DNA from 3 places in the Streptomyces castrisilvae genome. Region 1 is predicted to be linked to each of the others. Evidence: riboswitches for the same ligand, from Rfam matches in the RefSeq annotation. Region 1 holds a riboswitch; each other region holds the start of a gene.

Region 1 (5,279 bases):
CCCGTTCGGCGAGCTGCGCGGCCAGGGCCCTCGCCCGCTCCGCGTCGCCGCGCGCCACGGCGTCCACGAGCGCGCCGTGCTCGGCCCAGGCGTCGGCCGGGCGGGCCGGCTGGTCGACCGCGTACATCCAGGCGATCTTGTGCCGCAGCTGGGTGAGCAGGGCGATGAGGCCGGGGCTGCCGGATGCCTGGGCGAGCGTCTCGTGGAACCAGCCGCCGAGGGAGCGCAGGTCCTCGCCCTCGCCCCGGCGGGCGCGCTCCTGGCCGAGTCTGACCAGGCCGCGCAGCACCTTGAGGTGGGCGTCGGTGCGGCGCAGGGCGGCACGGGCCGCGCCGAGCGGTTCCAGCAGCATGCGGACCTCCAGGAGGTCGGCGGCCTCCTGCTCGGACGGCTCGGCGACGCAGGCTCCGGCGTGTCTGCGGGTGACCACGAAGCCCTCGGACTCCAGGGTGCGCAGCGCTTCCCGTACGGGGACGCGGGAAACCCCGTAACGCCGCGCGAGCACCTCCTCGGTGAGCCGGCCGCCGCGTTCGAAGACACCGGAGACGATGTCGTCACGGATTGCCGTGCATACCGAATGCGCTGGAACACGCATGTCCGAACCTCCGCCTCAATCCCCGCGAACAGCGGCCGATCGACACCTCTGCCGCGACTCTATTGCAATGCGCCCACATTTCCGATGCCGGGCGGGAATTCATGAATATCTTTTGGTCACGGGCGGGTCCGGGCACGGCGAAGGCCCCGGCACGGTGCCGGGGCCTTCGCCGTGGAGTCGGGCGGGCGGTCAGACGGTGACGCCGTGGGCGCGCAGGTAGGCGACCGGGTCCATGTCGGAGCCGTACGAGGGGGTGGTGCGGGCCTCGAAGTGGAGGTGCGGGCCGGTGGAGTTCCCGGTGGAGCCGGAGAGCCCGATCCGCTGCCCGGCACCGACGCTCTGGCCGACGGCGACGCCGATCGAGGAGAGGTGGCCGTACTGGGTGTACGTGCCGTCCGTCATCCGGAGCACGATGTTGTTGCCGTACGCCCCGCCCCAGCCGGCCTCGACGACCGTACCGGCGCCGACGGCGACGACGGAGCTGCCGGAGGCGGCGTGGAAGTCGATGCCGGAGTGGCTGCCGGAGGACCACAGCGAGCCGCTGGACTTGTAGCCGGTGGTCACGTAGGAGCCGGCGACGGGGAGCTGGTAGGACGTGCCCGGGGTGGCGCGGGCGGAGGAGCGGGCCGCGCGGGACGTGCTCTCGCGCGCCTCCTCGGCACGGGCGGCCGCCTCGGCCTTCGCCTTGGCCCTGGCGGCCTTCTCCGCGGCCTTCTTCTTCGCCTCGGCCTTCTTCTTCGCCTCGGCCTTCTTCTTCGCCTCCGCCTCGGCGGCGGCCTTCTTCTGGGCGACGTCGGCCTGGTGCTGCTGCGCGGCGGCCTGTGCGTCGATCCGGTCGGCGAGGGTGTTCTCGATGGACATGATCTGGGCGAGACCGGTCTCGTCGGCGGCGGGGGCCGGGGAGGCCCCGGCGGCGAGAGCCGGGGAGGCCAGGGAGCCGATGACGCCGGTGGCGGCGAGCGTCGCGACGCCGACGGCCTTGGCGCCGGTACGCGTCAGACGGCCCGGGGCACGGTGCTTCCCGGTGGCACGGGTGAACGCCATGGGGTGGCTGGTCCTTTCCTTCCTTCTCGCCTACCGGGTTAGCTGACGGGTTCGGAGCAGGAAGGTCTCCTACGGATGCCCCGGCCTCGCGGGAGGCGGAAGCGTCCGATTCACCCCAGGGACTGCGTGGGTCCCCGGCTCCCCTGGCTCGCGCCTGACGGGGACTCGGCGATGACTGCCCGGTACGCCGCGGATGCGGCATACGAGTGGCGGACAGCCGGGCCGACGCTAGGCGGCCGCGCTTCCCGTCACCAAACGGACGGGAGGTTTTGTAGCGCATCCCACAGGGTTGATTCATTACCTATGAGACAAAGAGTCATGAATCAGACATAAAAGGAGGCTCCGGCGGCAACGACACGCCGGAGCCTCTCCGTTGCCCGCGCGGCGGGCGGAGTGTGAGCGGTCAGCCGCTGACGACCGTCACCTCTCCGATCCCGAGGGCCCTGACCGGCTCCTCGATGCGCGAGGCGTCACCGACCAGGACCGTGACCAGCCGGTCCACCGGGAAGGCGCTGACCACGGCCGCGGTCGCCTCGACGGTGCCGGTCTCGGCGAGGCGGGCGTACAGCGTCGCCTGGTAGTCGTCCGGAAGGTGCTGTTCCACCTGGTCGGCGAGGGTGCTCGCGACGGAGGCCGCCGTCTCGAACTTCAGCGGGGCGACGCCCACGAGGTTCTGCACGGCGGTCTCGCGCTCGGCGTCCGTCAGACCCTCGGCGGCCAGCGTCCGCAGGACCTTCCAGAGGTCGTCCAGCGCCGGTCCGGTGGACTCGGTGTCCACGGAGCCGCTGATGGCGAGCATCGCCGCGCCCGTCGCGCCCGAGGCGGAGTCCACCGCGCCGGAGCGCAGCACCTGGGCGAAGGCCCGTACGCCGTAGGTGTAGCCCTTCTCCTCGCGCAGCACCCGGTCGAGCCGGGAGGTGAGCGTGCCGCCCAGGCAGTACGTGCCGAGCACCTGGGCGGGCCACACGCTGTCGTGGCGGTCGGCGCCGATGCGGCCGATGAGCAGTTGCGTCTGCACCGCGCCGGGGCGGTCCACGATCACCACCCGGCCAGTGTCATCGGCCGTGATCGGCGGGAAGGGGCGGGCCCGGCCGGCGTTCCCCGACCAGTCGCCGAGGGTGTCGGCGAGCAGCGCGTCCAGATCGATGCCGGTCAGGTCGCCGACCACGACGGCGGTCGCGGTGGACGGGCGGATGTGCGCGTCGTAGAAGGCGCGCACGGCCGCGGCGTCGATCCGCGCCACGGTCTCCTCGGTGCCCAGACGGGGCCGCGACATGCGGGCCGAGGCCGGGAAGAGCTCCTTGGAGAGCTGCTTGGCCGCGCGGCGGGCCGGATTCGCCTGCTCGTGCGGGATCTCGTCCAGGCGGTTGCGCACGAGGCGCTCGACCTCGCTGTCGCTGAACGCCGGCGCCCGCAGCGCCTCGGCGACCAGCCCGAGCGCCTTGGCCAGCCGGGAGGCCGGGACCTCCAGGGAGACCCGGACACCGGGATGGTCGGCGTGGGCGTCGAGCGTGGCGCCGCACCGCTCCAGCTCGGCGGCGAACTCCTCGGCGCTCTGCTTGTCGGTGCCCTCGGACAGGGCGCGCGACATGATCGTGGCCACGCCGTCCAGGCCCTCGGGCTCGGTGTCCAGCGGGGCGTCGAGGAAGATCTCGACGGCGACGACCTGCTGGCCGGGGCGGTGGCAGCGCAGCACGGTGAGCCCGTTGGGCAGGGAGCCGCGCTCGGGGGCGGGGAAGGCCCAGGGGCGGGCCGCGCCGGGGGCGGGCCGGGGGTGGTACTGCATCGAAACTTCAGTCGCGGCAGCGTCGGTCACTGGTCCGCCCCTTCGTGCGCGTCGGTGTCGGTGGCGGCGGCCTCCGCCTCTTCGGCGGTCTCGGGCTCGACCGGTTCGTAGACCAGCACCGCCCGGTTGTCGGGGCGCAGCTGGGCGCGGGCGGCCGCCTTGACCTCGTCCGCCGTGACGTCGAGCACCCGGTTGACCGCGGTCAGCGCGAGCTGCGGGTCGCCGAACAGCACGGCGTAGCGGCACAGTTCGTCGGCGCGGCCCGCGACCGTGCCGAGCCGGTCCAGCCACTCGCGCTCCAACTGGGCCTGGGCGCGTTCCATTTCCTCGGGTGTGGGGCCTTCCTCGGCGAACCGGGCCAGCTCCTCGTCGACCGCGGACTCGATCCCGGCCACCTCCACACCGCCGGACGTCTTGACGTCCAGCCAGCCCAGCGAGGGCGCGCCCGCGAGCCGGAGCAGCCCGAATCCGGCGGCCACGGCCGTACGGTCACGCCGGACCAGGCGGTTGTGCAGCCGGGAGGACTCGCCGCCGCCCAGCACGGTCAGCGCGAGATCCGCGGCGTCGCACTCGCGGGTGCCGTCGTGGGGCAGCCGGTAGGCGGCCATCAGGGCGCGCGCCGGAACCTCCTCGCGGACCTCCTCGCGCAGCTGGCCGCCCATGATCGGGGGCAGCGCGCCGTCGCGCGGCGGCTGCTTGCCGTCGTGGGACGGGATGGAGCCGAAGTACTTCTCGATCCAGGCGAGGGTCTGCTCGGAGTCGATGTCACCGACGACGGACAGCACCGCGTTGTTCGGCGCGTAGTACGTACGGAAGAACGTGCGCGCGTCCTCCAGGGTCGCCGCGTCCAGGTCGGCCATCGAGCCGATCGGGGTGTGGTGGTACGGGTGGCCCTCGGGGTAGGCGAGAGCCGTGAGCCGCTCGAACGCGGTGCCGTACGGGACGTTGTCGTAGCGCTGGCGGCGCTCGTTCTTGACGACGTCGCGCTGGTTCTCCATGGACTCGTCGTCGAGCGCGGCGAGCAGCGAGCCCATCCGGTCGGCTTCGAGCCACAGGGCCAGCTCCAGCTGGTGCGTGGGCATCGTCTCGAAGTAGTTGGTCCGCTCGAAGCTGGTGGTCCCGTTGAGCGAGCCGCCGGCGCCCTGCACCAGCTCGAAGTGCCCGTTCCCCTTGACCTGGCCGGACCCCTGGAACATCAGGTGCTCGAAGAGGTGCGCGAGACCGGTGCGCCCCTTGACCTCGTGGCGCGAGCCGACGTCGTACCAGAGGCACACCGCCGCGACCGGGGTCAGATGGTCCTCGGAGAGCACCACGCGCAGGCCGTTGGCCAGACGGTGCTCGGTCGCTGTCAAGCCGCCGGAGCCGGCCTGGGCTGTGGCCGTGTGACCCATGGGCATGTACGTCCCTTCGATCGCGCTACTGGTTGTCGATGTGGATGAAGATGTGGGTGAAGATGTGGGTGAAGCCGCTTCGCGAGCTGGTTCCGCGAGGTTGATTCGAGACACAGCCACTGTATGCAAGCGAACAGAAACCTGGCGAAGTTCCCCTCACGGTGAAAGTTCACGAGAAGGTGCGGACGGGCGGTCTCCGGCCCCCTCGGAACGTACGGAGAACACCCTTTGGGACGGGTCGAGGTCAGGGTTGTCAGTGGCGCGGTCCACAATGGTGCGCGTCAGAACCTGAGGGAACCTGAGGTTGCCCGCACAGAATCCGTGAAGGAGTCGCAGCAGCGATGGCCCGCCGCAGCACGAAGACCCCGCCGCCGGTCGACTTCGAGGAGAAGATCCTCGACATCGACGTCGTCGACGAAATGCAGGGCTCCTTCCTCGAGTACGCGTACTCGGTGATCTACTC
Region 2 (5,279 bases), 5.4 Mb from region 1:
CGCGTCCTGCCAGCCCACCATGCCGGTGTAGGCGCCCCGTTCGAAGGGCTCGGACCGGGCGATGACGGCCCGCGCCACGTCGGTGGGCGTGCCGCACACGGCGGGCGTGGGGTGCAGCGCGGAGGCGAGGGCGAGCGAGGTGGTGGCGGGGTCGGTGAGGGTTGCGGTGACGGTCGTGGACAGGTGCCACATGGCCTCCGTCCGTACCAGCGTGGGCTGTTCGGGCACGTCCAGGCCGGTGCAGAAGGGGGCGAGGGCCTCGCGCACGGCATCGACGACGACGGCGTGCTCGTGGAGGTCCTTGGGCGACTCCAGCAGCGCGGCGGCCCGCCGCACGTCCTCGGCGAGGTCGTTGCTGCGGGGTGCGGAGCCGGCCAGCGGGTTGGCGGTGAGCCGGCCTCCGGTGCGGGCGACGAGGAGTTCGGGGCTGGCGCCGATGAGGGTGCGGCCGGGGCCGCTGGGCACGGCGAAGGTGTAGCCGCCCGGGTCGTGGCGGGCGAGCCGGCGCAGCATGGCGGGCAGATCGAGGTCCTGGGAGGAGGTCAGTTCCAGGGTGCGCGCGAGGACGACCTTGTCGAACTCGCCCGCCCGCATCCGCCGGACCGCCGCGTCCACCGCGGCACCGTAACCGGCCGCCGACGGGACCTCCCGGGTCTGCCAGGTGCCGGGCCCGGCGGCCGGGACGGGCAGGGCGACGAACGGGTCGTCGCGCAGGGCGGATGCCCGGCGCACGGTCTGCGGGACGGCCAGCGCGGCCGGTGCCTGCGGGTCGAAGGGCAGCGAACCCATGACGACCGGCGCCGCGTTCCCGGCCCGCCGGGCGGCGTCCAGGGCCTCCTGTACGCGGACGGCTGGCGGCCGGTCGTCGTGCGGGACCTCGGCGGCGGTGCCGGTGCCGAGCAGGGTGCGGCCGGGCGAGGCGAGGAAGCGGTCCGTGCCGGGCCGGTAGGCGTCCAGGAGTGCGGTGGCCGGACCGGATGAGGGGGAGTGCGGTGGGGCGGCCTGGGGCGGGGCGGAGGGTACGCGCAGTGAGGCAGACATCGTGGTGGTCTCCAGTGGGGGAGGGCTGCGAGCCGCTGTCAATGACGTGGTGCGTGCAGGTCAGGCCCGCAGGGTGGCGCCGCCGTCGACGTAGAGGTCGTGCAGGGTGATGTGGCGGGCGCGGTCGGACACGAGGAAGGCGACGGCCTCGGCGATGTCCGAGGGGTCGGCGATCCGGCCGAGCGGTATGCCCGTGCGGTAGCTCGCCAGGTCCCCGGCGATGACGCGCCGGGCCGCGGGCCCGTCGTCCCGCTCCTCGCCGGCCGGCCACATCCCGCGCTGCATGTCGGTGAGGGTGGAGCCCGGTGACACGGTGTTGCACCGCACGCCCAGGGGCGCCAGCTCAAGGCCGAGGCATTTGGTGAACATGACGGACGCGGCCTTCGACGCGGCGTAGGCCGCCATGGTCGTCCTGGGTATGCCCGCCGCGTTGGAGGCGACCGTGACGATGCTGCCCGCGCCGCGCCCTGCCATCCGGCGCGAGACGGCCCGCGAGACGTGGAACACCCCGTTGGTGTTGACGGCGAACGTCGCCGCCCAGTCCTCGTCCGTCAGCTCGCCGACCGGCGAACAGCGCAGTATCCCGGCGACGTTGACCGCGATGTCGAGTGCGCCGACGGTCTCCTCGGCATCGGCGACGAGGGCCTCCACGGCCGCCGCGTCCGTGACGTCGAGGACCCGCGCGACGACGCTCCCGCCGTGTTCGCGGGCGAGCGCGTCGATGCCTTCGCGGTCCACGTCGGTCGCCAGCACCCGGCAGCCGCGTTCGACGAGGACCCGCACGACCGCCTCGCCTATGCCGCGGCCCGCTCCCGTCACGAGGGCCAGCCGGCCGCTGAGTTCCTGGGCGGTGCTCACTTGACCATCGCCTTCCGGATGTCGTCGCGCACGGAGACGGCCGCCTGCGCGCCGCCGGGGCTCGTCCACCTGGTGCCGTCGATCACGGTCGCCTGGTGGACGCTCACCGCCGTTCCGGTCGCATCCGTCACCCGAGTCGTCGTCGCCTTGCCCGCGTGGGCGGACGCGTCCGGTTTGCCGGACGGCCCGCGGGTGCTCGGGGCGAGACCGCTGAAGCCGGCCGGCGAGACCGCCACGGCCGGGCGCAGGAGACGACGGGAGGAAGGGGTGGGATGCGGCGCCATGGCCTGGGATCTCCGTGTGTATGCGAGGGGCGAGTGGGTCCGGGCGGGCGTTCCGTAGCAACCGACAGGGGAGCGGTACAGAGCGATTGACGTCGTCTCAGGGCAGGGATGTGCCCCGGGAGCCGCCGAAATCCGCTCGGGACACTTAGGTTAGGCTAACCATATGTCGATCGTGCAAGGGGGACGGCCCAAATCAAGGACCCGCTCCAGTGAAATCCTGCTGAGGGAAGGGTGTTTCGTCCGCTGGGCGGCCATCGGGCTCGTACTCCCGCCGCCGCCCCTCGTTCCGCTCTCCCTCGTCATCGGCGCCAGCTCGGCCGGCGGCACCCGGCACCGCCTCACCGGCGAACCGGGCGCCCCGTCGTTGCGGACGTCGGTCGCGCCGTGCCCGCCGGACAGGCCGTCGCCGTCGTGGGCCCCAACGGATGCGGCAAGTCGACCCTGTTGCGCACCACCGCCCGGCTCCGCCGCCCCGCACCGGGCGCGGTGAACGCGTCGGCCGGCTCTCCGGCGGTCAGTGCCGGCGGTGCCGGCTCGCGAGGGTCCTCGCCCGGCGGACGCCGCTCACCCTGCTCGGCGAACCCACCGGCGCCCTCGGCCCCGGCCACGCCATGATGTCCCAATTGCCCACTTATGGATCAAAAGCCAAAAAGGGGCATTTCGGGGGTATTTAATGGTGCCTAAAGGTGTGAACACCGGGTAAATCGCCCCTTTCGGGCGCAGTGGCCAGCGTCACGTTTGTCATCCCTGACGCATGATCCGGTGTCGCGGTTCCCAGACGCGCCAAGAAAGTTGACTTCCGTCGGCGCCGCCGATGATGAGCATTTCCTTTGATTGATCTTGCAAAACAATTGTGATCACCAATTCCGGGCTTGTTCCGGCCGTCGTTTCTCGCTTACGGTCACCGACATCCAATCCGGATGGAACGCCGAATCCTGCCGCCATCCGGGAACCCGACCACTCACGTACGGCAGGAGCGGGGGACCCAGGTTTGCCGCCGGTCCGGTATCCGGAGCGGCTAGGGGTGAAGTCGCCATGTGCGGCCGGACATCTCCAGTCCGAACCCGACAGCTCACCTCGCAGGCGGCGGAGAGGAAATGCGCCATGCCCTTCCCGGGTAAGCACCGTCGTGCCAAGTCCACGTCCCTGACCCGCGGTTTCATCGCCGTGAGCGCGGGCGGAGCCGTTCTCGCGCTCCCCCTGATGACCGCCGGAACAGCTTCCGCGGCCCCCGCGAAGACCGCCGTCACCGAAAAGGCCGCCACCCCGACGTCCGTCGCGGGCAAGGAAATTGCTGTACGCAAGGCCACGCCCACCACCTATTCCGTGGTGTCCGGCGATTCCCTTTACAAGATCGCTCAGGGGCATTCCCTCAGCGGTGGCTGGGAGCGCCTGTACAAGGACAACCGGAACGTCGTCGGCAGCAACCCCGACCTCATTCACCCGGGTCTGAAGCTGACCATCGGTGCCACGTCGCAGGCCGCCGCACCCAAGGCCGCGACGAAGAGCGAATTCAAGGCGGAGACCGCCGAGAAGAAGGCCGACACCACCACGCGGACCGAGAGCGCCGACCGTGCCGACCGCTCGGAGCGCACGACGGTGCCCGTCGCCGAGAAGACCGCCGCGGCCACCGAGACGCAGACGGCCACCGCGTACACCGACGACCTCGACGGCTGGATCAAGGAATCCCTCGCCGTCATGGCCGAGAACGGCATCCCCGGCAGCTACGACGGGATCTACCGCAACATCATCCGCGAGTCCTCGGGCAACCCGTTCGCGATCAACAACTGGGACTCCAACGCTGTCGCCGGCACGCCCTCCAAGGGCCTGCTCCAGGTGATCCAGCCCACCTTCGACGCCTACCACGTGCCCGGCACCTCGATGGACATCTACGACCCGGTCGCCAACATCACGGCCGCGTGCAACTACGCCGCCGCCACCTACGGCTCGATGGACAACGTCTTCGGCGCCTACTGATCTCAGCGGCCCCGCGCTCGGGGCGGAGTCGTGAGCAGGGGTGGAAGGAAGCGACACGCTTCCTTCCACCCCTTTTCGCATGGCTGCCGGCGGGACCGCCCGCCCCGGGGTGCGGCAGCCGGGCAACGCGTGGATGCTGGGATGGTCAGCGTTCCAAGGAGGACAGTCATGAGCATGCTCGACAAGATCAAGGGCATGATCAAGGGGCATCCGGACCAGGCCCGCCAGGGAGTCGAGAAGGGCGGCGACTTCGTCGACAAGAGGACCGGTGGGAAGTACGGCAAGCAGGTCGATTCCGCCCAGAAGAAGCTCAATGACCAACTCGGTGACAGCCACCCGCGCAACGACGAGCGGTAGGCACCGGCACTCCTGAGCGGTGGACGCAGGATCAAGGCGTCCACCGCTCGGGCACGCCCCCGCATGCCCCGTGCCCCCGCCCGGACCGGACGCGTCCGACGTGCGCCGACCGGCACCCCGGGAGCATGCTGGCTGGGTGACCTGGTACGGCGCGGCCGGGCGGACGCCGCTCGGCCCGAGCGACGCCCCGTCCGGGAGACTGCGGGACGGCCGGGCACCGGACGATCTGTCGCTGGTGCTCGCCCAGTCCGTCGTGAACGCCGTCGGAGCCGTCGGCGGACAGGCCGGCGGTGTCTACCTGCGCTCCGGGACCCCCGGCCTGCTGCGGCTCGCCGTTCTGGCGGGACTGCCCGGCCCGCTCTTCCGCCCCTGGTGGCGGATGCACGTGAACCGGCCCTTCCCGGTCGCCGAGGCCTTCCGCTCGGGCAGCCCCGTCTACCTCTCGGACGCCGAGGACGCCATGCGGCGCTTCCCGCAGCTCATGGCCGGTCTGCCCTTCCCGTTCGGCTCCCTCTACGTACCCGTCCTCCGCGGCCGCGCACCCATCGGTGTCCTGGTCGTCCTGCGCGCGGCGACCGGGGACGAGCCGGTGCGGCCCGAGGACCTCCACCGGATCCAGGACATCGCCGATGAGCTGGGCGCCGCCCTGACCGGCCTGGCGGACGGCGGCACCTGCCTGGAGTGGGAGGAGGAGCCGCTGCCCGTCCAGCTGCCCGCCGAGAGCTCCCCGCCGGTACGGATCGGCCGCTTCGAGTGGAACCT
Region 3 (5,279 bases), 5.3 Mb from region 1:
GGCTACGGCCCCGGGACGCCGAAGCGGAACTCCTGGACCTCGCGAGCAACGACTACCTCGGCCTGACCCGGCACCCCGAGGTGACCGCCGCCGCGGCCGATGCGGCGCGCCGCTGGGGCGGAGGGGCCACCGGCTCCCGTCTCGTCACGGGCTCGACCGCGCTCCACGCGGAACTGGAACGTGAGCTCGCCGCGTTCTGCGGGTTCGAGGCGGCTCTCGTCCTCTCCTCCGGTTACGCCGCCAACCTCGCGGCTCTCACCGCGCTCACCGGCCGCGGCTCCCTGATCGCGTCGGACGCGGGCAACCACGCCTCCATCGTCGACGGCTGCCGGCTCTCCCGGGCCGAGACCGCCGTCGTCCCGCACGCCGATCCCGAAGCGGTCCGCAAGGCGCTGCACGGCCACCCGGGCCGGAAGCTCGCCGTCACCGACTCGGTCTTCTCCGTCGACGGCGACGCCGCGCCGCTGGCCGCACTGGCCGACGTCTGCCGCGCGGAGAACGCCGCACTCCTCGTGGACGACGCGCACGGCCTGGGGGTCCTCGGGGAAGGCGGGCGAGGCGCGCTCGCCGCCGCCTCCCTCTCGGGCGGCGACGACATTGTCGCCACGCTCACCCTCTCCAAGTCCCTGGGCAGCCAGGGCGGCGCGGTCCTCGGCCCCGCCCGGGTCATCGACCACCTCGTCAACACCGCCCGCACGTTCATCTTCGACACCGGGCTCGCCCCCGCCGCCGCCGGAGCGGCCCTCGGCGCACTGCGGCTGCTGTGCCGCGAACCGGAACGCGCGCTCAGGGCGCGTACGGTCGCCACCGCGCTGTACGGCGGACTGACCTCGGCCGGACTGACCGCCGTACGTCCCGACGCGGCCGTGGTCTCGGTCCGCGCGCCCTCGCCCGACGCCGCCGTCCGCTGGGCCGCCGACTGCCGGGCGGCCGGCATGGCGGTCGGCTGCTTCCGGCCGCCGTCCGTGCCCGACGGCATCTCCCGGCTGCGGCTCACCGCCCGCGCCGACCTGACGGACGAGCAGATCGCGCGGGCGGTGGCGACCGTACGGCGGACCGCTCCGCGGGCGTGAGGCGGGGCTCGGCTCAGATCTTCAGATCGGTGACGAACGACGTCCAGGCCGTGGTGGAGAACGTCAGAGGCGGCCTGGACACGTCCTTGGAGTCGCGCACGGCCAGCCGCCTGTCGAACGGGGCGGTCTCCACGCAGTTGTTCATGCCCGTGCTGCGGCTGCTGCGCCGCCACCGTAACGCCTGCTGTGCGGGGCAATCCGACATGACGATTCCTCCGGGCAGTGGGGGGTCAGCGATCGTCGCGGTCGATCGCGGCGATCAGATCCAGCGAGTGCTCCGGCGACAGCGCGTGTGTCTGAAGGGTGCGGAAGGCCGAGCTGTACGCCGCAAGGTCTTCTTTCCGTTCCAGATAGAGGCTACTCGTCAGGTGGTCAAGAACGACCACGTCAAGGTCAGAAGCAGTCGGAAAGGAAAAGATAACGAAAGGGCTGGTTAGGCTCACATAGCCACCGACCGAGAACGGCAGTATCTGAAGTCGCACATGTGGCAGTTGCGACACCCGTGCGAGATGGCGCAACTGCTCGCGCATCACTCGCCGGCCTCCCACCTCCCGGCGCAGCACCGCCTCGTCGAGCACCGCGCTCAGCCGTAGCGGCGGATCGCTGCGCAGCACTCCCTGCCGGGTCAGCCGTACCTCCACTAGCGAGTCCACCTGGCCGGTCGGAAGCCCGTCGAGGGAGGCCCGGGTCACCGCGCGGGCGTAGTCGGCCGTCTGCAGCAGACCGGGCACCACCGAGGTCTCCAGCGTGCGGGCCGTGCGCGCCTGTGACTCCAGGCTGATGAAGTCGCGGTACTGCGGGGGGATGAGACCACGGTACGCGTGCCACCAGCCGGCGCCGCCCCCGCCCGCCGAACCGGCGAGCGCGCCCAGCACTTCGCGCAGCTTGGGGTCCTGCATGCCGTACGCGTCCAGCAGCCGTTGCACGTCCTCGGGCCGCACCCCGCTGACGCCTGTCTCGATGCGGCTCACCTTCGACTGGTGCCAGCCGAGCAGTCCCGCGGCCTCCCGGCTCGTGAGACCCGACGCGTGGCGCAGACTCCGCAGCTCCTCCCCGAGCTTGCGGCGCCGCACCGCAGGACCGTGCTGCATCTGATGGCTCCCTCCCGCTGCCTGCCGAGGGGACAGTGTGGCGCCCGCGCGGGTCCGAGTGGGGAGAGTTCACCGGTTTGAGCGACAGATATATGCATATCTTGGTGGATCGCCGTCGCAGGGGGCAGCATCGATGGCAATCTGGCGCCAAGTACAACCGGACCGCTCGCCGGCCCGGAACAGGTGGGAAAGGGACGGCTCGCCATGGCAGACCATCAAGAGGCACGTGTCACTCTGCCGAGCGAGCCGGCCTCGGTCGCCGAGGCCCGCAGGTACGTGGGCCGGGTCCTGGCCGAATGGGGCCTGCCCGAGGGCGCGGAGACGGCCGAGACCGTACGGCTCATTGTCTCGGAGCTCGCCACCAACGCCGTCCTGCACACGTTCGGTCTTTCACCCACGTTCACCGTGGACCTGCGGCTGGAGCGCGAGGAACAGCTGCGCCTCGGCGTGACGGACAGCCATCCGCGCCGGCCCCAGCGGCTGCCCGCAGCGGTCCAGCAGGACAACGGACGCGGCCTGGTCATCATCCGCTCCCTCGCCAAGGAGTACGGCGGCCGGCTGTCCGTCACGCCCGCGCCCGACGGCGGCAAGACCGTCTGGGTCGCGCTCCCCTGGCACGTCCCCGTCCAGCCCTGACGTCCGAAGCGCCCACGCGCCCGGCCGGGGCCGGGCGTCAGCCGACCCGGCCGTAGTAGACGCTCTTGGTCCAGATCTTCTCCAGGCGGACCACGGCGCCGGTCTTCGGCGAGTGCCAGATCTTGCCGCTGCCGGCGTAGATCCCCACGTGGTAGACACCGCTGCCGGAATGGAAGAAGACCAGGTCGCCGCGCTGCCGCTGGGAGGCGGAGATGTGGCGGGTCTTGTTGTACTGCTGCTGGGCCGTGCGGGGGAGTTGCTTGCCGGCCTTCTTGAACGAGTACAGCGTCAGCCCCGAACAGTCGAAGCGGCTGGGGCCGGTGGCGCCCCACCGGTAGGGCGCCCCCTTCTTCGACGCGGCGATGTTCAGGGCCTTCATCGAATGACCGGCGGCCTGGGCCTCGGGGGCGGCGCCGGGGACGAACAGCGTGCCGCCGACGGCGGCGAGCGTCATGGCCGAGGCCGTAGTGGCCCGGACGAGCAGAGACGGGACATGAACCTGCGCACTCATGCGCAACCCTTCGTCAGCCGCCTGTGAAGGATGACCTGTCGGGTTCGGGCTGGCGAAGTCGCCCGGCCGCACAAGGCGGCTTCACCCCGAGGGACCTCCGGAAAACCGGTCGTCCCGTAGTGCTCGGGTCCTCCACTCCTGCCGATCCACTCCTGTCGACCAGGCATCCGGACGGCGGCAGGACTCGGCGTCCGCCCGGACCGCCCCGCCGCGGTGGCGGGGGCTTGTCGTCCCAGGGATCTTGACTCACCGAGTGCCGGATTTCCGAGGTGAAACGGCCATAAGTGAAGATCCTCACGGATCGCCCGTTCAGGTGGACAGACGGGCTTCAACCGGTCCGCGAGCCCCTCCCGGCCGTCGCCGTACCAGCGGTGTCGCGAAAGATCCCGGCCCCCGTGCATCACGAAAACGCAAGTCGAGCGGTCGCTCGCGCGAGTCAATGCCTACGCCGAACGAGCGAGGAAAATCGGTTCGCCCGTCGGGCGTGTCAACTCGGCGGGCCGGGTGGCAGGATCACCCGCGCCGCCCGCCGCTCCCCGTCCAGCGCCCGCAGCGCCCTCGTCAACGTGGTGGTGTGGATGCGGGTTTCACCGCGCCGGTGCATCAGAGCGAGCGCGTCACGCTGGGCCGCCGCGTGCGAGGCCAGCGCCTGCGCGGCGCGCAGGGCCGCGTAGGTGTCGTCGTTCCGCGCCGGATTGATCCGGCCCATCTGGTCGATGACGTGCAGATAGTGGTCGATGAACTCGCACTCGGCCCGCGTCAGGGCAGGCAGCGGGGAGAACTCCGGTGAGGGCATCGCCGGTTCACCGCTCGGTGTGCGGCGGCACCGGGACGCGGCTGTGCACGATGTGGTCGACCAGGCCGTAGGCTCGCGCGCCCTCCGCGTCGAGGATGAGATCGCGCTCGGTGTCCCGGACGACCTGTTCGGCGCTGTGCCCCGTATGACGGGCCAGCATGCCGGCCATCGTCTCGCGCATCCGGGCCAGTTCCCGCGCCTCGATCTCCAGGTTGGACGGCTGGCCCCGGACGGGTTCGGCCAGTCCCGGCCGGCTCACCACCACCTGGGCGCCGGGCAGGATGTGCCGCCGCCCCGGGGCGCCCGCGGCGAGCAGCACGGCCGCGCCGGCGCCCGCCCGGCCGAGGCAGAAGGTCTCCACCTCGCAGCTGAGGAAGGCCACCGTGTCGTAGAGCGCGGTCATCGCACCGAACGAGCCGCCCGGCGAGTTGATGTACAGCGAGACGGGCCGGTCGGGCGCGTCGTGCTCCAGGTACATCAACTGCGCCACCAGGTCGTTGGCCGCCGTGTCGTCCAGCGCGGTGCCGAGGAAGACGATGCGCTCGCCCAGCAGCTTGGAGTACGGGTCGAGGGTGCGGCTCCACCGCGTCCGCTCCCGGCGAACGGCACCGCTTCGGTATCGCCGCCGAACACCGCGGGCACCACGGGCCGGACGCCTGACGCCGCAGCGTCGCGCCCCGGCGGACGGCGCCCCACCGCGCCGCCCGCCGACGGGCCGGCTCAGACCGCCCGGTCGTGCTCCCGCAGCCAGGCGTCCTCCGCCGTGTAGTCGAAAAGACCCGTGCCGTACGACCGGACCATCGCGGGATAGGCGTCCTGCCAGTCACGCCCCGCCAGCTGCGCGGTGATCCACGCGACGGTCTCCGGCAGCGACTCGGCGTACCCCGTCACCGGCCGGTACCCGAGCTCCCGCTCGGCGGCCGTCATGTCGTAGACGATGGGGAGCGGCACGCTCCAGGGCGTCGAGCCGACGCCTTCGTCCGAGGGGGCGCCCGGCATGAGCACCGTCTCCGTGCTCCGGCCCAGCACCGCGTCCACGGCCTCGCCGATCTCCGCGACCGTCGGGGCCTGCGGATCCGCGGCGTTCAGCACCCGGGAGCCGGGCCTGAGGGCGGCCAGCCGGATCAGCTCGGCGACGTTGGCCGCGTGCACGGGATGGAAGCGTGACTTGC

The links. A riboswitch is a leader RNA that binds a small molecule or an ion and turns the genes downstream of it on or off. The one in region 1 is predicted to bind cyclic di-AMP.
Positions count from the first base shown of each region.
Region 2: another riboswitch for cyclic di-AMP. It lies ahead of P8A18_RS02440 (transglycosylase SLT domain-containing protein); the one in region 1 lies ahead of P8A18_RS26240 (M23 family metallopeptidase).
Region 3: another riboswitch for cyclic di-AMP. It lies ahead of P8A18_RS02860 (C40 family peptidase); the one in region 1 lies ahead of P8A18_RS26240 (M23 family metallopeptidase).

Region 1 is NZ_CP120997.1:6,017,286-6,022,564, reverse strand. Features, by position in the region: gene P8A18_RS26245 (GntR family transcriptional regulator) at 1-595, opposite strand, end outside; gene P8A18_RS26240 (M23 family metallopeptidase) at 785-1,639, opposite strand; cyclic di-AMP (ydaO/yuaA leader) riboswitch at 1,653-1,820, opposite strand; gene P8A18_RS26235 (M16 family metallopeptidase) at 2,043-3,425, opposite strand; gene P8A18_RS26230 (M16 family metallopeptidase) at 3,452-4,822, opposite strand; gene P8A18_RS26225 (DNA gyrase/topoisomerase IV subunit A) at 5,158-5,279, shown strand, end outside.
Region 2 is NZ_CP120997.1:635,426-640,704, reverse strand. Features, by position in the region: gene P8A18_RS02465 (isochorismate synthase) at 1-1,041, opposite strand, end outside; gene P8A18_RS02460 (2,3-dihydro-2,3-dihydroxybenzoate dehydrogenase) at 1,102-1,899, opposite strand; gene P8A18_RS02455 (hypothetical protein) at 1,896-2,183, opposite strand; partial or broken gene P8A18_RS02450 (ATP-binding cassette domain-containing protein) at 2,535-2,797, shown strand; gene P8A18_RS02445 (hypothetical protein) at 2,925-3,128, opposite strand; cyclic di-AMP (ydaO/yuaA leader) riboswitch at 3,100-3,284, shown strand; gene P8A18_RS02440 (transglycosylase SLT domain-containing protein) at 3,288-4,160, shown strand; gene P8A18_RS02435 (antitoxin) at 4,329-4,517, shown strand; gene P8A18_RS02430 (SpoIIE family protein phosphatase) at 4,654-5,279, shown strand, end outside.
Region 3 is NZ_CP120997.1:740,213-745,491, reverse strand. Features, by position in the region: gene P8A18_RS02880 (8-amino-7-oxononanoate synthase) at 1-1,073, shown strand, start outside; gene P8A18_RS02875 (DUF397 domain-containing protein) at 1,087-1,278, opposite strand; gene P8A18_RS02870 (helix-turn-helix domain-containing protein) at 1,304-2,164, opposite strand; gene P8A18_RS02865 (ATP-binding protein) at 2,369-2,800, shown strand; gene P8A18_RS02860 (C40 family peptidase) at 2,838-3,311, opposite strand; cyclic di-AMP (ydaO/yuaA leader) riboswitch at 3,315-3,487, opposite strand; gene P8A18_RS02855 (hypothetical protein) at 3,799-4,107, opposite strand; partial or broken gene P8A18_RS02850 (ATP-dependent Clp protease proteolytic subunit) at 4,115-4,687, opposite strand; gene P8A18_RS02845 (NAD-dependent epimerase/dehydratase family protein) at 4,828-5,279, opposite strand, start outside.